3 regions of the Listeria sp. MAN/IMW/UF464 genome follow, and region 1 is predicted to be linked to each of the others. Evidence: predicted binding sites of a transcription regulator. Region 1 holds the regulator's gene; each other region holds the start of a gene.

Region 1 (7,557 bases):
CTCCATCAGTATAACGATATTCTGGGTGACCTGGAGTTTTACTTTCCCATTGACGGAAGTTTTTAAGGTCTTCTATTTCTAATTTGAAACCACTTAAATGTAATAAACTATATAAAAGCATTGAGCCGTGTCCAGCAGAAAGTACAAAACGATCACGGTTAAACCAATGTGAATTTTTAGGGTTTGTATTTAATACGCGAGACCAAAGTGCATAAGCCATTGGAGCCGCTCCCATTGGTAATCCCGGATGACCAGAATTTGCTTTTTGAATTGCATCAATTGATAATGTACGAATTGTATTTACTGCTAAACTATCTGTGTTATCGAACAAATGAAACATCCTCTCTTCAATATAATTTTAACTACTTTTAATAATAAGCCTAAAAAGCAATTAACACAACTAATAATTGCTTTAAATTGCTTAATTGATTGGTATTTTTGTTCATTTGCGCAAAAATGTTCATTTGGTACTAATTTTTACTTCTTATTTTTTCTCATTTGTTTTATTTTATGCGGTGTTACATCATTTCCTTTAGGGTCAATAATCGTAGTATTTTCGATTGTTCCCTTCATATGAGTGCGAAACGACTTAATATATTCTTTCCTTAATTTTTCTTGTTCTACTTTTTCATCAGCAGTTAGAGTCCCTGCTTTTTTCTTTTTAGAAAGTTCATTGATTCTATCTATTTTAGCTTTTTCTAGCATCACACTTCATCCTTTTCTTCATTATATTAAAATAAGAAAGTAGCTAAATCGCTACTTTCTTTATTATATCATAAACGACACTAAAATCGTTTCTACTGGTTTGCTAATTGAATAGTACTATCGCTTCTTTGTAACTTTGTTTCGTGTACTGGTATAACTACAGAATCCCCAGCTTTCACATGTCCATCTGTAAGGTTATTTTCTTTTTCAACCCAAGATACAAAATCTGCTTTTGCCATATCGCTCTTCGCTGCATATTGGTCTGCAAGTGCCCAAATAGAATCCCCTTCATTTACATCTACCTCAGAATACTCACTGCCACTCCCAATAACAGTGCACATCAATATAATTCCTAGAACTAAACAAGTTATTACAAATATAATAGAAACATAAAATTTATCCCAAATTAATTTTAAAGTCATTAATAATCCCTCCAAAAAAGAATGTACGTTCGCTTTTCTATATTATAGAACAGCCGTTCGCATATGTCAATAAAAAAACGAACCTTTGTTTGCATATTGGATTTTCTTTTGCTATACTTGATTTATAAAATAACCATTAAATCAATGAGGTGAAACCATGAAAATATCTAAACGTCAACAAGATATATATGAATTTATAAAATCAGAAGTAAAAGAAAAGGGTTATCCACCTTCCGTACGTGAAATCGGTGAAGCTGTTGGTTTAGCATCTAGCTCCACAGTCCATGGCCATCTTGCTCGACTTGAAGGTAAAGGACTAATTAGACGTGACCCTACGAAACCTCGTGCTATTGAAATTTTGTCTTTAGAAGATGAAGCAGAGACGCCGAATGTAGTCAATATCCCAATCATCGGTAAAGTTACTGCCGGAATGCCTATTACAGCGATTGAGAATATAGAAGAGTATTTCCCACTCCCTGAATATATGGCTGCAGGAGAAACCAATGTCTTCATGCTTGAAATCGACGGAGAAAGTATGATAAATGCCGGGATTTTAGATGGAGATAAAGTAATTGTTCGACAACAAAGTTCAGCAATTAATGGTGAAATTGTCGTAGCGATGACCGACGAAAACGAGGCGACTTGTAAACGTTTCTATAAAGAAGCGAATCATTTTAGATTACAACCAGAAAATGATGCACTAGAACCAATTATCTTAAATAACGTTACTATTTTAGGCAAAGTTATTGGCCTTTATAGAGATATTCACTAAAAGCTATATTTTGTTAGGCGGTTTTTATATTGATTTATTTTGAAACAGATAGACTAATTGCAAGAGATTATGTAGCAAGTGATTATGTTCCCTTTAGCGAAATGAACGGTGACAAAGTCGTAATGAAGTACTTTCCATCTACACTTTCAAAAGAAGAAAGTAATGCTTTTTTAGAAAGAAATCAACAAGAATTAACGGCACTTGGCTACGGACTTTTTGCCATTGAAGAAAAATCTACCGGCGAATTTATTGGTTTTACCGGTTTTCATGAAGCAACTTTTGAAGCTGCGTTCACCCCTTGTATCGAAATTGGCTGGCGCTTAAAGAAAAGTGTATGGAACCAAGGTTATGCAACCGAAGCCGCACTAGGAGCTCTCGATTTCGCCAAACAGAAAACAACTATTGATGAAATTTACAGTTTCACCGCTATGTTAAATAAGCCATCAGAACAAGTAATGAAAAAAATCCATTTTACAAAAGTAGCTACATTTATGCATCCTGCTTTAGCGGACGGACATCCTTTAAAGCCACATATTCTTTATAAAGCATAGGAAAAACCCTGTACAATTTTGTACAGGGTTTTCTTAGCTCCAAATAAGGAGTGAAATATAAAGTCCGACGAGTGTAATAAACAATACTGGAATAGTAATCACAATACCTATTTTAAAATATGATCCCCAGCTTATTTTTATACCCTTTTGAGCTAATACATGTAACCATAGTAACGTTGCAAGCGAACCGATTGGCGTTATTTTAGGCCCTAAGTCAGATCCGATAACATTTGCATAGACTAACGCTTCTTTCATCACTCCTGTAAATGAAGTATGATCGATTGCAAGTGCATTAATCATTACAGTTGGTAAATTATTCATTACAGACGACAATATCGCGGCAATAAAGCCCATCCCAATCGTACCTACGAAAAGCCCATAATGAGCAATATATGAAATAGCCTCTGCTAATAATTTAGTAATGCCAGCGTTTTGCAAACCGTATACGACGACATACATCCCAACCGAGAAAAACACAATATTCCACGGCGCCCCTTTTAAAATCTTCCTTGTAGAAACAGCATGACTCTTTCCACCAACTAGCAAAAAGATAAACGCTACAAGTAAAGCGATAAATGACACTGGAATGTCCAAAAAGCTACTTAAGAAATATCCAATCACAAGAATGATAAGTATTCCCCATGAAATCCGAAACATTTTTTTATCTTTAAGCGCAGAAGCCGGCTCACGAATTCCACTAATTTCATAAGTTCTAGGTAACGCTTTTCTAAAATAAATATAAAGAACAATAATACTCGCAACCAACGAAAAAAGCGTCGGAATCAACATCATTAATGCGTACTTTGAAAAACTAATGCCGAAAAAGTCAGCCGAAACAATATTCACTAAATTACTTACAACAAGTGGTAAAGACGTCGTATCAGCAATAAATCCACTGGCAATGATAAAGGGAAACACCTTTTTCTCATCAAAATTAAGCGCACGCACCATCGCCAAAACAATTGGAGTTAAAATCAAAGCTGCCCCATCATTCGCAAAAAGAGCTGCCACTAGTGCTCCCAAAATAGAAATAAGTACAAACATGAGTAATCCGTTCCCTCTTGCTAACCTTGCCATATGTAACGCTGCCCATTCGAAAAAACCAATCTCATCTAATATAAGTGAAATAATAATAATTGCAATAAAAGCGAGTGTTGCATTCCAAACGATGCCTGTTACAGTTACAACATCTGTTAAAGTGACAACGCCAAGTAATAATGCGAGTAATGCTCCAATACAAGCGGACCATCCAATCGACAAGTTTCTAGGTTGCCAAATAACAAATATAAGCGTTAAGGCAAAAACTAAAACAGCTAAAGTAATCTGCATACCTGCCCCTTTCCCTAGCAAATATTAATCCCTTTTGCTAACACATTTATAAATATATGCCTCAATCACCAAAACATCAAACATTTGATTTTCAATTGCATAAAAAAAGCTCGCTCCCAAGTCGGAAACGAGCTTTTTAATATTAATAAATTTCAAGATATTGTTCACGTTCCCACGGATGAACCGCTGTACGGAACATATCACATTCAATTGTTTTCGCTTCAATGAAATGTTCGAAAATATGTTCACCTAAGCCATCACGGATGATGTCATCTTTTTCAAGCTCGATTAAAGCATGACCTAAGCTTTCTGGTAAATCATAAATTCCTGTTGCTTCACGTTCCTCTTCGTTCATGCCGTAAATGTTACGGTCAACTGGAGCTGGAGGAGTTAGCTCATCTTTAATGCCGGACAAACCAGCTTTTAGAAGTACAGCCATTGCTAAATATGGATTAGCGGATGGATCCACACTACGTAATTCAAGACGAGTACTTAATCCGCGAGAACTAGGAACACGTACTAGTGGGCTACGGTTTTTACCTGACCATGCAATGTAACATGGTGCTTCGTATCCAGGAACTAAACGCTTGAACGAATTAATTGTCGGGTTAGTAACAGCTGTAAATCCACGAGCGTGTTTTAACATACCCGCTAAGAAATGATAAGCTGTTTTGCTTAATTCAAGTTCGCCTTCTTTATCAAAGAACGCATTACCTTCTTCTGTAAATAAGGACATATTGAAATGCATTCCTGAACCATTTACACCAAATAGTGGTTTCGGCATAAATGTAGCATGTAAACCGTGTTTGCGAGCAATTGTTTTAACTACTAACTTAAATGTTTGGATGCTATCACACGCAGTAATTGCATCTTCATATTTAAAGTCAATTTCATGTTGACCTGGAGCTACTTCATGGTGAGAAGCTTCAATTTCAAAGCCCATTTCTTCTAATTCAAGTACAATGTCACGACGACAGTTTTCGCCTAAATCAGTTGGTGCTAAATCGAAGTAACCACCGCTATCATTTAATTCAAGTGTTGGGCGACGATTTTCATCTAGTTTGAATAGGAAGAATTCTGGTTCTGGTCCTAAGTTGAATTCAGTGAAACCTAGCTCTTCCATTTCTTTAAGTACACGTTTTAAGTTGGCACGTGGATCTCCTGCAAATGGTGTCATATCAGGATTATAAATGTCGCAAATCATTCTTGCTACTTTCCCTTTTTCAGCTGTCCAAGGGAATACTACCCATGTGTCTAAGTCCGGGAATAAATACATGTCGGACTCTTCAATTCTTACAAAACCTTCTATGGAGGAACCATCAAACATAATCTTGTTATCTAGTGCTTTCTTTAGTTGGCTAACAGGAATTTCCACATTCTTTATTATCCCGAGAATATCCGTGAACTGTAAACGAATAAATTTTACATTTTGTTCATCTGCAAAGCGGAAAATGTCTTCTTTTGTATATTTTGCCATAATCTAAATTCCTCCTAAATAATCTTTTTATATTAACTTCTAAATAAAGTAAATACCTCTTCTAATCTTTTTAAAACCTTGGTAATTGTTGTTTTCCTGTGGCATCTTGTTTTACAAAGCGGCCGGCTTGTTGCATTTCTTTTCTAAGTATTTTGCGTACATCATCATCTGTCAAAGGTTCTTTTGATTCTTTTTGCTGCATTTGATACATTTTCTTAATTCCCGCAATATTCAGACCATCATTCAAATAATCTTTTATCTCTAGCAAAACATCAATGTCTTGAAGTGAGTACAAACGGTGATTTCCTTGATTGCGTGCTGGATGGATTAATCCTTGGTCTTCATAGTAGCGAATTTGTCTAGCGGTGAGATCGGTTAGCTTCATCACAGGCCCAATTGGAAACAGCGGCATCGATCTCCGGATTTCCTTTTCACTCACGACAATTCCCCCTCAAAACATAATTATTTTTTGATGATAGTAGCATTATAATGTACGTCAGATGTTTTGTCAAATTTATGTAAGATTATCTAACATTACTCACAAACCCATATATATCAACATTTTCACAACAAAAAAAAACACGATAGAAACTACCGTGGTAAAAAAATAAAAACTTTTTTTGAAAATGGATGTTACTTTTTTATAAAGAATTTTCTATTGCTCTAGTGACAGCAATTTTAACGTGTTCGTATGTTAAACCGCCTTGGACGTATAGTTGATAAGGTTCTCTAATCGGTCCGTCCGCTGTAAGTTCAAGGCTAGCTCCTTGAATAAATGTACCCGCTGCCATTATCACGTCATCTTCGTAGCCCGGCATATATGCGCCGATTGGCAAAACATGTGCATTAACTGGGGAGGCAGCTTGGATTGCTTGAGCAAAAGCAATCATTTTATCTTTGCTGTGGAAAGATACACTCTGGATTAAGTCAGTTCTTTTGGCATCCCAAAGCGGATCTGCTTCTACGCCGAATTCAGCTAACATAGCAGCAGTAAAACGAGCTCCCTTAATTGCTTGAGCAGTTACATGTGGTGCTAAGAAGAATCCTTGATACATTTCTAATAAGCTATAAAGAGATGCGCCCGCTTCTCTTCCTATCCCAGGAGTCGTCAACCGGTAGCCGCATAAATCGACTAAGGTATTTCTTCCAGCAATATAACCACCAGTTTTTGCCAAACCTCCACCCGGGTTTTTTATGAGCGATCCTGCAATAATATCTGCGCCTACTTCGGTCGGTTCTATTCGTTCCACAAATTCCCCGTAACAATTATCTACAAAAACAATGATATTGGGGTTGATGTTCTTTACAAAAGTAACCATTTCTTTTATTTTCTCTATTGTAAAAGAAGGTCGATCTGCATAGCCTCTAGAACGCTGAATACCAATCATTTTTGTGTTAGCGGATATTTTTTTAGATACTGCCGGAAAATCTATTTCGCCAATTGTTAGTAGCGGTACTGCATCGTAGCCAATTTGAAAGTCTTTAAGCGAGCCTTGACCTTCGCTTCTAATACCCACGATTTCTTCTAACGTATCATATGGCTCACCAGTTATATATAATAACTCATCCCCTGGGCGCAAGATTCCGAATAGAACGGTAGAAATTGCATGCGTACCAGAAATAATTTGCGGTCTAACGAGAGCCGCTTCTGTTTTAAATACGCTTGCATACACGCGTTCTAACGTATCTCTCCCTTCGTCATCATAACCGTAACCAGTCGATGGATTAAAATGAAAATCACTTACTTTATTTTCCTGGAAAGCATCAAGCACTTTTGCTTGGTTAAATTCGGCAATTTCATCAGTTTCGTTTTGTAATGAAGCAATTTGTTGTTCGACTTTTTTTCTTATTGTTTGAATTTCAGTCATTAGTAGTTTCCTTTCTAGGTCGATAACCCTCGATTCGGTAACATGCTTTTTCTTCCATATATTCAAGCTTTGTTATCCATGCTTGTTGTTTCAGTTGCGCTAATTCCTTACCTTTTTCTTCTGATAAATCTACTGTAAAGAAAGTCCAGTTTTTCTCAATTAGTTCAATCATTCGTTGTTTTATTTCTTTAGGAGCATCTTGATCTAATGCTGAAATAAGTAGGTGCTCTGGTCGATCAGGTACGAATGTAGACGGTGCTTTGTCCATTTTATTATAGACAATTAATGTTGGAAGGTGACTCATCTCAAGCTCTTCTAGCAAGTTTATTACAGTCGTTTCATGCTGTAAGTAATCTGGGTCAGAGGCATCCACTACATGAATTAAAACATCAACATTTGCGGTTTCCTCCAACGTAGAACGAAATGCTGCGAT
Region 2 (7,557 bases), on a different contig from region 1:
ATTGCTGGGCCTAAACCATTAATTTCTGTTTCTTCTCCGTGTTTTAGTTTGATATTAATACGAGTATCGTCTTTTACTGTTACAAAGCCAGTTTGTATGCCTTCATTTTTAAGCCAGTCTTTGATAAATCCACCTGTAAATCCGCCTAAAAACCCTGTAGCAAGGCTCGGTACGTTCAATTGATTTAAAACTCTGCTGACATTGATACCTTTGCCACCAGGTAATTTATAATCTTGTTTCATGCGATTAAGTTCGCCAAGTTTTAGTTGGTCGATTTGCACAATATAATCAATTGAAGGGTTTAAAGTAATTGTATAAATCATTTTTCTACCTCGATTATTTTAGTTTTTTGGATAAAGGATTTTCTTACTTCTGAAGGAATATAGTCTGTTACAATAGTAGCTTCATCTATTGAAAACATTTTTGAAAAATTAACTTCATTGAATTTCGTATGGTCTGCTACAACAAAAACGCGATCAGCACGCTCTTTGGCAGCACGTTTTACAAATGCTTCTTCCATATCTGGTGTCGTATAGCCATGCTCCGGATGCATAGCGTTAGTTCCAATAAAAGCTTTGTCAAAATGATAATTTTTAATATTATCCAAGGCAACTGCGCCAATAATTGCTTTTGTATGCACTTTCATTTTGCCACCTAAAAGATAAGCATCAATATTTTGACGAACTAGTTCTTCAATATGGGTTAGTCCATTTGTAACTACAGTAATATTTCGATTTGCTAAGTGAGTAATTAATTCCAGTGTCGTGGAGCCTGCATCTAAATAGATACAATCATTTTCTTCCACTAAACTAGCGCAATATGCTGCGATTTCTTTTTTACTTTGAATGTTTTTGAATGATTTCTCATTCATGCTTGGTTCTTGGTTATGAGAAATAACAAGTTTTGCACCACCGTGTACACGTTCGATTAATCCTTGTTCCTCTAATTCGATTAAATCACGACGAATAGTTGACTCCGAGGTATCCAGTCCTTCAACTAATTCTTGTAATTTAATAACACCAAGCTTTTCAATACTCTCCATAATAAGTTGTTTTCGCTCTGCATTTAACATTCTTACTCCTCCATCCAAAGTTAGTTTATCATCTTTATCTTTCAAAATCAACCGTTTTCATTCAAAAACATTCATTTATAATCAAATTCATTCATATTATATCATGAAAACCACCGAAAACCTTCAAAATAGTTCAGATAGTTGTTTTCTTATACACTTTTTATTTTTAGCAGTATACTTAATTAGAAGCAATGTTCTATAGAGGAGGAATAAAAATGAGTACTGAAATAACGTTTGATCAATTAGAAAGTTTTTCCAAAAAATGGCGTGAAAATCCTGATAAGTTGGTTTTCCAAGCTAGCATTATGAAAAATGGGATTAAAGCAGCAACAGAAAATCCTGTATCAAAAGCAACAGTACAACCGGTTTTTTCTCATGAGGTTCATACAGATAAAGTTTCCAACCAACAGCAAAGTGGAAGATGTTGGATGTTTGCAGCGTTAAATACGTTCCGACATAAATTAAATGGGACACTTGGTCTAAAAGATTTTGAGTTGTCGCAGAACTATACTAACTTTTGGGATAAATTAGAGAAAGCTAATTATTTTTTAGAGAACATTATTGAAACAGCGAATGAAGATGAGGATAGCCGATTAGTTTCATGGTTACTTGATACTCCTCAACAAGATGGTGGTCAGTGGGATATGCTTGTTTCGATTATTGAAAAATATGGGGTTGTTCCGAAATCTGCTATGCCTGAAACTTTTCAAAGTAGTAAGTCTGCGGATTTAAATCACCTATTAAATGAAAGACTTCGCACGGATGCAGTTATTTTGAGAAAAGCTGTTAACGAGCAGAAAGATACTGCTGGATTGAAGGAAGAAATGCTTGCTGAAGTTTACCAGCTTTTAGTTATGACTCTGGGTGAACCGCCGAAAGTGTTTGATTTTGAATATCGAAATAAAGACAATGAGTTTAAACAAGATTTACAAATTACGCCTAAAGAATTTTATAAACGCTATGTAGATATGGATTTGAAGGATTATATCCCGCTTATCAATGCGCCAACTAAAGATAAACCTTTTAATCAAGCATTTACAGTCGATTATTTAGGAAATATTGTAAATGGGACGCCTATTAAGTATTTGAATGTGGAAATGGATGTATTAAAAAAAGCCGCCGCAGATCAAATCAAAGATGGTGAGACTGTTTGGTTCGGTTGTGATGTAGGTCAGCTTTCAGAACGAACTACTGGTATTATGGATACAGATATTTTCTTGCTAAATCAGGCTTTTGGATTTAAAACAGCTATGACGAAAGCAGAACGCCTCGATTATAAACACAGTATGCTCACTCACGCGATGGTTCTAACTGGGGTTAACATTGTTAATAATGAAGTTAATCGTTGGAAAGTGGAAAATAGTTGGGGAGAAAAGATTGGTAACAATGGATATTTTGTTGCTAGTGATGCTTGGATGGATGAGTTTACATTCCAAGTGGTTGTCCATAAAAAATATTTATCTAAAGCATTGATTGAAGCATTTAGCAATGAGCCAATTGCGCTAAAACCTTGGGATCCAATGGGCTCGCTTGCACTTTAAATTGTAAATTCTGAGATGATTTTGATTCCATTCATTTGAAAAAGAGCTGCTGCTACGCCGGCACCATCTTTTATTTTTCCAGAGAAGGTGCCGTCGTAAATAGCACAGCTTCCACAAGAAGGACTTTTTTCCTTCATAATTATTTGAGTAATACCGAGTTCTTTCATTTTAGTCAAAGTTAAACTCGCTCCGTTTTTATATTCTTCGGTTACATCTATTCCTTGATTATCCATTACTTTAGCGCGACCTAGCCAGACGTCTTTACCATCTCCGCCTACTATTTCAGCTGGATTTCTTGGTATTTCCAAACCACCTGCAACTTCAGGACAAAAAGGAATCGCCTCTCCGTTTTCAACCATTTGTTTTATTTTGGTAATTTCTTTATCTTTCCCGTCATATCTACAGGCAATTCCTGCCAAACAAGCGCTTACTGCAATCATTTATATTCCTCCTTTATTTTTAAATTAATTTTAACATAAAAAAGCTGCCACCACTTAAAGGCGACAGCTCTATTGATTATTAGATATTTTGATAAGCTACGGCGATTTGAGTACCGATTAGTGCGTTGTGTTTTACTAGTTCGATATTTGCTTCTAAGCTCTTACCGTCTGTTAGTTCTTTTACTTTGCCAAGAAGGAATGGTGTAACGTCTTTTCCGTGGATGTGGTTTTCTTCTGCTTCTTTAAGTGCAGTTTGGATAACATCGTTAATTACTTTTTCATCCATTGCAAATTCTTCTGGGATTGGGTTTGTGATTACAGCGCCACCTTCAATTTTTAGATCCCATTTTGCTTTAAGGGACTCAGCGATAACTTCTGGAGCATCTGCACGTAATGTTAATTCTACATCGCTTGAACGAGTATAGAATGCTGGAAGTACGTCTGTTTGGTAACCAATTACTGGAACGCCTTTTGTTTCTAAGTATTCCATTGTTAAGTTTAAGTCTAAGATAGATTTTGCTCCAGCACATACTACTGCTACATTTGTTTTCGCTAACTCTTCTAAATCAGCAGAAACGTCCATTGTTGTTTCGGCACCGCGGTGAACTCCGCCGATTCCACCAGTTACAAAGATACCGATTTCTGCTAATTCAGCACAGATCATCGTTGCAGCTACTGTTGTTGCTCCTAGTTGTTTTGTAGCAATAAGGTAGCCAATATCACGACGAGAAACTTTTGCTACATTGCTGCTTTTTGCAAATAGTTCTAGTTCTTCATCAGAAAGACCGATTTTAATTTTACCGTCGATTAAAGCGATTGTTGCAGGTACCGCGCCGTTATCACGGATAATTTGTTCTACGTCACGAGCCATTTCAACATTTTGTGGGTAAGGCATGCCGTGAGAGATGATTGTGGATTCTAAGGCTACGATAGCTTTTCCTTCTGCTTTTGCTTGTTTTACTTCTTCGGATAATGATAGATAATTTTTCATTTGAATTCCTCCAGATCTTTTTGTAGTTGGGATGTTGATAAATTTTGGCGAACAGTGTATTCAGATTCGAGTGTTCGCGCAGCATTTACGCTCCCTGCTTTTAAAATTTCTTGTAAAGATTTTCCTTCTAACCATGCATAAATTACCGCAGAACAAAATGCATCTCCTGCTCCTGTCACATCTACAATATTTTCAATGACAATAGCGGGTTCAAAGATAATGCCTTCTGCGTTGTTTGCTGCAACTGCACCTTTACTGCCATTTGTAACGATGACATTTTTCACGCCTAAATCTAGCCATTTTTGCGCAGCTAAGCGCCAGTCTTCATCGTTTTCAATGGTCATTTCTAGGTGAGTTTCTGATTCGTCTCGGTTGCATATTAGCCAAGTCACGTGATCCAAGCGTTCTGGTAAATGAGACATTTTAGGTGAGGAAACGGGTACCAAGACTAATGGGATGGAATTAATTTCGGCAAAACTCCCAAGGTATTCTAATGTTTCTTTTGGACAATTTAAATCGGCAATAATGGCGCTCGCTTGACTTAGCAAGCCTTCGTTTTTCGCTAGTACATCTGGGGTTAAGTGATCGTATGCATCCATGTCCGCTAGTGCAACGAGCAAATCTCCATTGTTTTCGAGTACGGCTGTATAAGAACCTGTTGCGATGCTTGGAAATGCAGTGACATAATCTAAGTTCATATATGTATTACTGGCATTTTTGACAGCTTCCCAGTCGGAGTCTGTTCCACAAGCAGTGAGTAATATAACTTCTTTTCCAAGGCGACCAAGGTTTTCACCAACGTTCCTAGCAACTCCGCCAGCACTTTGTGTTGAGCGCACCGGATTAGATGTAGCTAGCTGGGCCTTGTCTTTAATGTAAAACTTCCGATCGACGTTCGCTCCACCTATACAAACGATTTGTTTTGCTTCATTTAAAATATAGGCTTTTCCTAAAATGCGACCTTTTTTAATAAGGCCAGAAATAAGGTTCGCTACTGTCGGTCTTGATAAATCAAGTATATCAGCAAGTTCTTGTTGAGAAATGTAAGGATTTTTACGGATGGAATTGAAAATTATCTCTTCCTTTTCGTTCATTTTCGCTTTATTATTCTCCACGATATAATGCACCTCCATTCCAAACTTTTGTTTTAATTTCAAACACATGTTTATTATATATGTAAATGCTTTCTTTTGCAATCTAAAAAACGAAAATCCACTTCTTTTTAGGAAGAAAATTTTCGTTTATCGTTATTTATTTTGAAGGATAAGCAGCTCGTTTTCAGTCAGTGGGCGGTATTCACCGAGTTCAAGAGATTCATCTAGTTGTAAGTTCCCCATTGAAATTCGTTTTAAATAGCTGACTGTTTTCCCGCGAGCAGCGAACATTCTTTTCACTTGGTGGAATTTTCCTTCTTGGATAGTTACTTTTATTTCGTTCGGAGTGATAATTTCTAAATGAGCTGGTTTACAGGTGTAGCCGTCATCGAGAGTGACGCCAGCACTGAAGGCTTCTACATCCTCTGCTGTAACATCGCCATCAATTTTAGCATAATATGTTTTATCAATATGCTTTTTAGGTGAAAGTAAATTGTGAGCGAGCGTGCCATCATTAGTTATAATAAGTAATCCTTCTGTGTCTTTGTCCAAACGACCGACCGGAAATGGATTAGTGAGCGTGTCTTCTTGCTCGAGTAAATCAATGACGGTTTCTGACAGATTATCCTCGGTTGCACTCACGACATTTTGGGGTTTATGAAGCATAAAATATACGAATTCTTGGTAAATGACAGGGGTTCCGTGAACAGTAACTTGATCTTTGTCTGGATTCACTTGGGTTTTACTGTCTTTTTGAATCGTTCCATTTACGACAACTGCCCCGGATTTAAGCAGTGGTTTCACTTCTTTACGACTCCCGAAACCTGTGTGGGACAATAATTTATCTAAGCGCATGGTTTAGCTCCTTTTTTCTTTTATTGTAACAAAAAAACGAAGATCCTTAAAGGCGCTCCGTTTTCTTTCTATTATTTGATGTTGACGGCTTGTTTATTTTTTGGTATTTCAAGACCTAGGTTGCCTCTTAAGGTTGTGGCTGGATATTCGTTTCGATACAATCCTCGACTTTGTAAAAGCGGAATAACTTGCTCGACAAATGTTTCAAAAGTACCTGGGATGTCAGACGCGATGATAAATCCATCTGCCGCCTCATTTTGAAACCAAATTTCGATTAAATCAGCTACTTGTTCTTTTGTTCCTATAAAAGGTGTTTTCGGGGTGGCTGCTTCGGTCGCTACTTGGCGCAGGGTTAGATTGCGCTCTTTTGCTTCTTTTTTGATTCGATCCGTCGTACTTTGAAAAGCATTTTTACCGATATCGCCAAGGTCGGGGAAAGGTTCATCTAGTTCAAATTGGCTTAAATCATAATCATCGAAATAACGCGCGAGATAGGTGACGGCATTTTCAATCGGAATAAGATTGGCAAATTCAGTGTATTTCTGCTCGGCTTCTTCTAGAGTATCCGCTACAATTGGGCTAATGCCTGGGAAAATCCTGATCTCTGCTGCATTTCTGCCAGCTTTTTCAGCACGAGTTTTCACATCTTGATAGAATTGAATAGCTTCTTCAAGCGAATCTGAATGCGTAAAAATAGCTTCTGCGTTTTGGGCTGCAAAATCCCGACCTGTGCTAGATGCCCCCGCTTGGAAAACGACTGGTTCTCCTTGTTTGGAGCGGCCGATATTTAACGGTCCTTCCACTTGAAAATACTCACCTTGATGGTTCAAACGATGTAATTTTTCTGGATTAAAAAATTCGCCGGTTTCTTTATTATAGGTAAAAGCATCTTCTTCCCATGAATTCCATAGTCCGCGAACCACCTTTAAATGTTCTGCCGCAATGCTATATCGGTCACTGTGGGTTGGGAGATTTTTCTTGCTATGATTTCGTGCTGCTCCTTCTTGCGGAGAAGTGACCAAATTCCAGCCAGCTCGACCACCACTAATATGATCTAATGAGGAAAGTTGCCTTGCGAGCGTGAATGGTTCCGTAAATGATGTCGAAAATGTTCCAACTAGACCGATATTTTCTGTAGACTCTGCTAAAGCGGATAAAATAGTAATCGGCTCAAAACGATTAAGAAAATGCGGAATAGATTTTTCAGAAATAAAAAGACCATCCGCAATAAATACAAAACTAAATAGGCCTTGTTCTGCAATTTTTGCACGAGTTTTATAAAAATCTAAATCTGTACTTGCTGCTGGGTTAATATCTGGGTGGCGCCAACCATCTGTTGTGCCGCCAACGCCGTGAATGATTGCGCCAAACTGGATTGTATCTTTTCTAGTCATTTTACTTCCTCCTTTTGTAGTAAAGCTTTTTCTAAGTATTCGATACCGATTTCAGTTACTGCTTGGTAAGTCCCTTTTTCTATGTCACCAATTTCTACTACTGGAACGTGGCGAATACCGTATTTGGCTTGCAGTACTTCTCGTAAGTAATCATGATCTGTGACGTCAAT
Region 3 (7,557 bases), on a different contig from region 1:
AGAAGATTTGATTTTAGAATTAAAGAAAGACTATACGATTGTAATTGTGACGCACAATATGCAACAGGCATCCCGGATTTCGGATGAAACAGCCTTTTTCCTTAATGGCCGCATCGTGGAATTCGCGGATACGACAAGTATTTTTACCAACCCAGCAGAAAAAGAAACTGAAGACTATATTTCAGGAAGATTTGGATAAAGGAGTGTTATTATGGTAGTCAGAAAAATTTTCACAGAACAGTTAAACGACTTGCATCAACATCTAATGGAAATGGGAATGCTTGCGAATGAAGCGATTTTTAAAGCAGTAAAATCACTCGTACATCGTGACACGGAGCTTGCTAAACAAGTAGTCGCAGAAGATAAGGCAATTAATAATATGGAGCTCTCACTGGAACAACGCTCTTTTGAGTTAATCGCTTTGCAACAACCAGTTGGTATGGATTTACGGAAAATTGTTACCGTGCTCAAAACAAGTTCAGATTTAGAACGTATTGGTGATCACGCAGTAAGTATTGCCAAAACAGCTATTTTAATTGGCGAAAGTAAAGTTTTAAAGCCGATTCCTGAAATTCCAGAAATGGGTGAAATTGTAAAATCAATGCTGCAAGATGTCTTAAAAGCATATCTTTCGGAAGATGATGAGGCTGCTCGTGAAATAGCAGCACGCGACAATGAAGTAGATAAACTGCATAAAATCGTTTATCAAAAATGTATTAATTTTATGCAAGAAGAACCAGAGCACATTGAAGACGTATCGCAATTACTTTTAGTTTCTCAATACATTGAGCGCATTGGTGATTATGTGACGAATGTTTGTGAATGGATTGTTTACTTGAAGAGTGGCGAAATTGAAGATTTAAATAGATAAAAAAAGCCCGATTTTCCTTTCCACAGGTTAATCGGGCTCTTTTTGGTGTGTGTTAGGCGGTTTAAATAACTTCTCAAATATTTAAAACCTTAGCTATCCTCCAATACTCCTTTCGTTGTTATAAAGAAATTGTATCATTTTAAGAGAGAATATTACTTTTTTGCTCATATTTAATCATTTTTGAATGAAGAGGTAGTTAAACTTGCGGAATCATTCCTATTTAAGTATCATATGAATATATGACCATATATGAAGAATGAGGTGATTCTGATGGAAAACGCAAAACAAACTTTAGATGAAGAGACGCTTTTTAGTGTAACGCAAATTTTCAAGGCGCTTTCTGATCCGACACGTGTTCAAATTTTAAACCTGCTTCAAGAGCGAGAATACTCTGTGAATGAAATTGCGCGAACGCTGACTTTTAATCAAACAACGGTTTCACACCAGCTCCGTTTTTTAAAAAACTTAAGGCTTGTGAAATCAAGACGTGAAGGCACTACAATTTATTATATGCAAGATGATAATCACGTATTAGAATTACTGACCCAAGCAATTCGCCACGTGCACCATCACTAACAACAAGCGCTCAGAAAACCTTTTTAGGAATGATGGGTGTTTTTTATGCCAAATAATGAGAGATTATGATAAAGTAGTTAACAAATAAAAATTTGGAGGAAACATTTTGAGCAAATTATCGCCAGTGCAAAAATTTATCGTCATTGCGGGAATAGTTGTCATGGTTATTATTTCTATTTTAGCAGTTATTTGGAATAGCAATCTTGCGGCAGTTATTGGTTTGTCGGTTGCACAATTTATTATTATTCAGTTGGTATGTTATGTAGGAATATATTCGCATATGAAAGTAGGAACAGCACGAGGTACGAAACTTTTTAGTTGGGGAATATTAACGACACTTCTGTTTTCAGCAATTATTTTTATTTTTGCTACAGATAATTTTAGAACCTATTCCGCAGCAATGATCGCTCTAATTGGTTACTGTGCAGCATTAATGATGCGCGAAATCGAAAATACTAATCCTGCCAATAAAAAACAAAAAAGAGAGGAATAAAACGAAGAATGGAGTGATAGTATGGGAATTCATCAATATTTCCAAAGTTTATCGGATTTAGAGAACATTTATCGTTGTCCGGGAAAATTTAAATATCAAGAGCATTCGGTTGCAGAACACTCTTACAAGGTTACTTCTATTGCACAGTTTTTTGGAGCTGTAGAAGAAGATGCGGGCAATGAGGTTAATTGGCGTGCTTTATATGAAAAAGCATTAAATCATGACTATTCAGAGCTTTTTATTGGTGACATTAAAACACCTGTAAAATACGCAACGACAGAACTAAGAGAAATGCTCTCTGAAGTGGAAGAAAGCATGACTAAAAATTTTATTAGCCGCGAAATACCAGCAACTTTCCAACCTGTTTATCGGCACTTGTTAAAAGAAGGGAAAGACAGTACGTTAGAAGGGAAAATTCTCGCTATATCTGATAAAGTAGACTTGTTATATGAGTCCTTTGGAGAGATTCAAAAAGGTAATCCAGAAAACATTTTTGTTGAAATTTATAGTGAAGCACTTGCGACTATTTATGAATACCGAGAAATGGCCAGTGTAAAATATTTTTTAAAAGAAATTTTACCAGATATGCTTGCTGAAAAAGGCATTGAAAAGACGGAATTACCACAACTTACTACAGAAATAACGACAAAAGCATTGCGTGAGGAGTAAAAAATTGGGGAGGGAAGTAAGATGGATCAAATTATATCTGCACTTATTTTCCCTTGTCTGCTTGTCATTCTCTTTGCGCGCATCACGTATAACCGTTATGTCGCCTTAGTGCTTATGGTGGTTTTGATATCCGCTTCTGCTAAATTGGGTTACACAAGTTCGTTTTGGCTAATCACGATAGACGCCTTTTCGATGACAATTGGTTTTGTCGTAGCCACATACATGTTACGACGTTTAAAGAAAAGCGGCAGTGACTTTTAAAGAGCAAATAGATAGGTAGAATACTTTAAAAGTGATAAAATAAAGAAAAGCGTAATCAACAGGTTGCGTTTTTTATTTTCAAATGAATACGAAAATATGTTCGGTTTTTGCTAGGCTAATTAAAATATTTATGATAAAATAGAAACATTAACGGATCTGAAAAATCCGCTTTTTGCTTTGCTGGATATTTTACAGTTAAAGCTTTTAGATGCCAGAATCGGACCGATAAGGAATGGGGGAATCCGAGTTGAAGGATAAATTTGAGTTAGTTTCTAAGTATAGCCCACAAGGAGACCAACCTAGAGCAATAGAACAATTAGTTGCGGGATTAAAAAAAGGCTTAAAACACCAAACCTTACTTGGGGCAACCGGTACAGGGAAAACTTTTACTGTATCTAATGTAATTCAAGAAGTAAATAAACCAACTCTTGTTATGGCACATAATAAGACGCTAGCGGGACAATTATATAGTGAATTCAAAGAGTTTTTCCCGAATAATGCAGTGGAATACTTTGTTAGTTACTATGATTATTACCAGCCAGAAGCTTATGTACCGCAGAGTGATACCTACATTGAAAAAGACGCTAGTATCAATGACGAAATAGATAAGCTTCGTCACTCCGCTACAGCAGCACTTTTTGAACGTAGAGATGTAATTATTATCGCCAGTGTATCTTGTATTTATGGTTTAGGTTCGCCGGTCGAATACGGAGAAATGCTAGTTTCGCTTCGGGTAGGCATGGAGATTAGCCGAGACCAATTGTTACGCAAGCTGGTTGATATTCAGTATGACCGAAATGATATTGATTTCCAGCGCGGTCGTTTTCGTGTCCGCGGAGATGTGGTCGAAATTTTCCCGGCATCTAGAGATGAACACTGTATGAGAATTGAATTTTTTGGCGACGAAATTGAACGTATTAGAGAAGTAGATGCCCTTACTGGAGAAATCATAGGCGACAGAGAGCACGTTTCTATTTTCCCAGCATCTCACTTTGTTACTAGACCAGATATTATGAAAAAAGCAATTGTTAATATAAAAGCAGAACTTGAAGACCGCCTTAAAGTCTTAAGAGCAGAAAATAAACTACTGGAAGCACAGCGTCTTGAACAGAGAACCAATTACGATATAGAAATGATGGAAGAAATGGGTTATTGTTCAGGTATTGAAAACTATTCAAGACATTTATCACTACGTCCAGCGGGAGTAACTCCATATACATTGCTAGATTATTTCCCAGATGATTTCCAAATAGTTATTGATGAATCACATGTAACGATGCCTCAAATTCGTGGCATGTTCAACGGGGACCAAGCCAGAAAGCAAATGCTAGTCGATCATGGTTTTAGGTTGCCAAGCGCACTTGATAACCGTCCACTTCGATTAGAAGAATTTGAAAAGCATATTAATCAAATTATGTTTATCTCTGCAACCCCAGGCCCATACGAATTAGAAAAGAATCCAGATGTAATTGAACAAATCATTCGACCTACCGGACTACTAGATCCAATTGTCGAAATACGTCCTATCCAAGGTCAGATAGATGATTTAATGGATGAAATCAATGATCGAGTTGAGAAGAACGAACGAGTTCTAATCACTACTTTAACGAAAAAAATGTCGGAGGATTTGACGAATTACCTAAAAGAAGCCGGCGTAAAAGTTCAATATTTACATTCTGAGGTAAAAACATTAGAGCGAATTGAAATTATTCGTGACCTTCGATTAGGGGTATACGATGTTATTGTTGGGATTAACTTACTCCGTGAAGGAATCGATTTACCAGAGGTGTCCTTGGTAGCAATTTTAGATGCCGATAAAGAAGGTTTCTTACGTTCAGAACGTTCCTTAATCCAAACGATGGGACGAGCTGCCCGTAATGAAAATGGACGAGTAATTATGTACGCAGATAAAATGACAGATTCCATGCGCAATTCAATTAGTGAAACAGAACGGCGTCGTAAAATCCAAATTGAATATAATGAAAAACATGGCATCACACCAAAAACAATTAGAAAAGAAATTCGTGGCATTATCGCAGCAACTTCTGCCGCAGATGAACGAGAAGCAATAAAACAACATGATTTAAGTAAAATGTCTAAGAAAGAACGAGATATTTTCATTGAAGGTATGGAACACGAGATGAAAGAAGCAGCCAAAGCACTTGATTTCGAACGTGCAGCTGAACTTCGTGATGCTTTACTGGAAATAAAAGCGGAAGGATGAAGCGGAATTGGATAAAGAAAAAATAGTCATTCAAGGTGCAAGAGCCCATAATTTAAAAAACATTGATGTAGAGATTCCAAGAGATAAATTAGTAGTGATGACCGGACTTTCTGGTTCAGGAAAATCTTCGCTAGCTTTTGATACAATTTATGCAGAAGGACAAAGACGTTATGTAGAGTCTTTGTCTGCTTATGCTCGCCAATTTTTAGGTCAAATGGATAAACCGGATGTAGATTTAATTGAAGGGTTAAGCCCAGCTATTTCTATCGATCAGAAAACTACTAGCCGTAATCCGCGATCTACCGTTGGGACAGTTACAGAAATACATGATTACTTGCGTTTACTTTATGCGCGAGTGGGGCATCCAGTGTGTCCAAATCACGGAATTGAAATCACTTCGCAAACAATCGAACAAATGGTAGACCGTGTGCTCGAATACCCAGAAAAAACACGTATTCAAATTATGGCGCCTATAGTTTCTGGTAAAAAAGGAACACATAAGAAAACAATTGAAGAAATTAAAAAAGAAGGCTACGTACGTATTCGTGTTGATGGAGAAATATACGATATTAACGACGAAATCGAAATCGAAAAAAACAAAAAACATTCTATCGAAATTATAATCGATCGTATTGTCATTAAAGAAGGCATAAATACTCGACTATATGATTCTATTGAAGCTGCTCTACGCCTGGCTGATGGATACGCAGTAGTGGACATTATGGGTGATAAAGAATTACTATTTAGCGAACATTATGCATGTCCTTATTGTGGTTTTTCGGTTGGTGAATTAGAGCCAAGAATGTTTTCATTTAATAGCCCGTTTGGTGCTTGTCCTACTTGTGATGGACTTGGAACAAAATTAGAAGTAGACGTGGATACGGTTATTCCAGACAGAAGCTTAACATTAAATGAAGGCGCGATTGTCCCGTGGAGACCGATTAGTTCACAATATTATCCACAAATGCTAGCTTCTGCTTGTAAAGAATTTGGAATTGATATGGATACACCGATAGAAGAACTTTCGAAAGAAGCATTAGATATTGTTTTAAATGGTTCAAAAGACAAAGAATTTTACTTTGAATACAAAAATGATTTTGGTATGACACGAGAAACTTGGATTCCGTTTGAAGGAATTCTGCCAAACATCGAACGTCGTTACCGTGAAACTAATTCAGATTTCACTCGCGATCAAATGGCGCAGTATATGACGGATTTACCTTGCCCATCTTGTAAAGGATATCGTCTTAAAGAAGAAACACTTTCTGTCAAAGTGAACAATCATCACATAGGGCAAATTAGCGAGTTTTCCATCAATGAAGCTCTTGATTTCTTTGATAGCCTAGAGCTTTCAGAAAAAGAAACGCAAATCGCGGCGCCAATTTTCAAAGAAGTGCGAGCTAGACTAGGGTTCTTAAAAAATGTTGGGCTTGATTATTTAACAATGAGCCGTGCTGCTGGAACTTTATCAGGAGGAGAGGCACAGCGAATTCGACTAGCAACCCAAATTGGTTCGAGATTGACTGGCGTACTTTACATTCTTGATGAGCCTTCCATTGGACTTCATCAGCGTGATAACGATCGATTGATCAACACACTTCAAAGTATGCGAGATATTGGAAATACGCTTATTGTCGTGGAACATGATGAAGACACAATGATGGCAGCAGATTATCTGATTGATATTGGTCCAGGTGCTGGAGAACATGGCGGGCGAATTGTTGCAGCCGGAACGCCAGAAGAAGTGGCGAAGAACAAAAACTCTATCACCGGGGATTATCTTTCTGGCAAAAAATTCATTCCTGTTCCTGCCAAAAGAAGAAAAGGAAACGGACTTGAATTAGAAATCGTCGGAGCTAAAGCAAACAACTTAAAAAATGTAAATGCCAAAATACCACTAGCTACTTTTTCATGTGTGACTGGGGTATCCGGTTCCGGAAAAAGCTCACTAGTCAATGAAGTACTAAGAAAAGCGCTAGCGAGAAAGCTTAATCGAAATCACGCCAAACCAGGTGAACATAAAGAAATAAAAGGAATCGAAAACCTAGAAAAAATCATCAATATCGATCAATCTCCAATCGGTAGAACACCAAGATCTAATCCAGCAACATATACTGGCGCGTTTGATGATATTCGTGATCTATTCGCGAGTACTAATGAAGCCAAAGTCCGTGGTTACAAAAAAGGCCGTTTCAGTTTCAACGTAAAAGGCGGTCGTTGCGAGGCATGTAAGGGCGATGGTATCATAAAAATCGAAATGCACTTTTTACCAGATGTTTATGTACCTTGCGAAGTTTGTCATGGTAAACGCTATAATGGCGAAACTTTGGATATTCGCTACAAAGGGAAAAACATTGCCGAAGTGCTAGAAATGACTGTGGAAGAAGGGTTAGAATATTTCACTAACCAACCGAGAATTGCTCGCAAACTGCAAACCATTGTCGATGTGGGACTGGGCTATAT

Evidence for each region. The regulator LexA, encoded in region 1, represses DNA repair genes until DNA is damaged. The targets are predictions, from matches to a motif close to CGAACATATGTTCG.
Region 2: AC4PG0_RS07415 (carbohydrate kinase) is a predicted target of LexA. The motif match lies at 5,180-5,193, and genes of this name have one in related genera.
Region 3: uvrB (excinuclease ABC subunit UvrB) is a predicted target of LexA. The motif match lies at 2,960-2,973, and genes of this name have one in related genera.

What each region holds. Positions count from the first base shown of each region.
Region 1 is NZ_JBZWZP010000001.1:404,853-412,409, forward strand. It holds gene tkt (transketolase) at 1-331, opposite strand, end outside; gene AC4PG0_RS02030 (DUF896 domain-containing protein) at 478-705, opposite strand; gene yneA (cell division suppressor protein YneA) at 798-1,127, opposite strand; gene lexA (transcriptional repressor LexA) at 1,285-1,899, shown strand; gene AC4PG0_RS02045 (GNAT family N-acetyltransferase) at 1,929-2,450, shown strand; gene AC4PG0_RS02050 (arsenic transporter) at 2,484-3,779, opposite strand; gene glnA (type I glutamate--ammonia ligase) at 3,922-5,256, opposite strand; gene AC4PG0_RS02060 (MerR family transcriptional regulator) at 5,327-5,695, opposite strand; gene AC4PG0_RS02065 (methionine gamma-lyase family protein) at 5,898-7,124, opposite strand; gene hflX (GTPase HflX) at 7,117-7,557, opposite strand, start outside.
Region 2 is NZ_JBZWZP010000002.1:32,691-40,247, reverse strand. It holds gene pfkB (1-phosphofructokinase) at 1-323, opposite strand, end outside; gene AC4PG0_RS07435 (DeoR/GlpR family DNA-binding transcription regulator) at 320-1,072, opposite strand; gene pepC (aminopeptidase C) at 1,288-2,613, shown strand; gene AC4PG0_RS07425 (2-thiouracil desulfurase family protein) at 2,610-3,053, opposite strand; gene AC4PG0_RS07420 (pseudouridine-5'-phosphate glycosidase) at 3,133-4,044, opposite strand; gene AC4PG0_RS07415 (carbohydrate kinase) at 4,041-5,159, opposite strand; gene AC4PG0_RS07410 (pseudouridine synthase) at 5,292-5,993, opposite strand; gene AC4PG0_RS07405 (LLM class flavin-dependent oxidoreductase) at 6,065-7,387, opposite strand; gene AC4PG0_RS07400 (glutaredoxin family protein) at 7,384-7,557, opposite strand, start outside.
Region 3 is NZ_JBZWZP010000004.1:117,498-125,054, reverse strand. It holds gene pstB (phosphate ABC transporter ATP-binding protein PstB) at 1-199, shown strand, start outside; gene phoU (phosphate signaling complex protein PhoU) at 212-871, shown strand; gene AC4PG0_RS13180 (ArsR/SmtB family transcription factor) at 1,142-1,447, shown strand; gene AC4PG0_RS13175 (hypothetical protein) at 1,554-1,940, shown strand; gene AC4PG0_RS13170 (HD domain-containing protein) at 1,962-2,609, shown strand; gene AC4PG0_RS13165 (CsbA family protein) at 2,631-2,870, shown strand; gene uvrB (excinuclease ABC subunit UvrB) at 3,118-5,094, shown strand; gene uvrA (excinuclease ABC subunit UvrA) at 5,102-7,557, shown strand, end outside.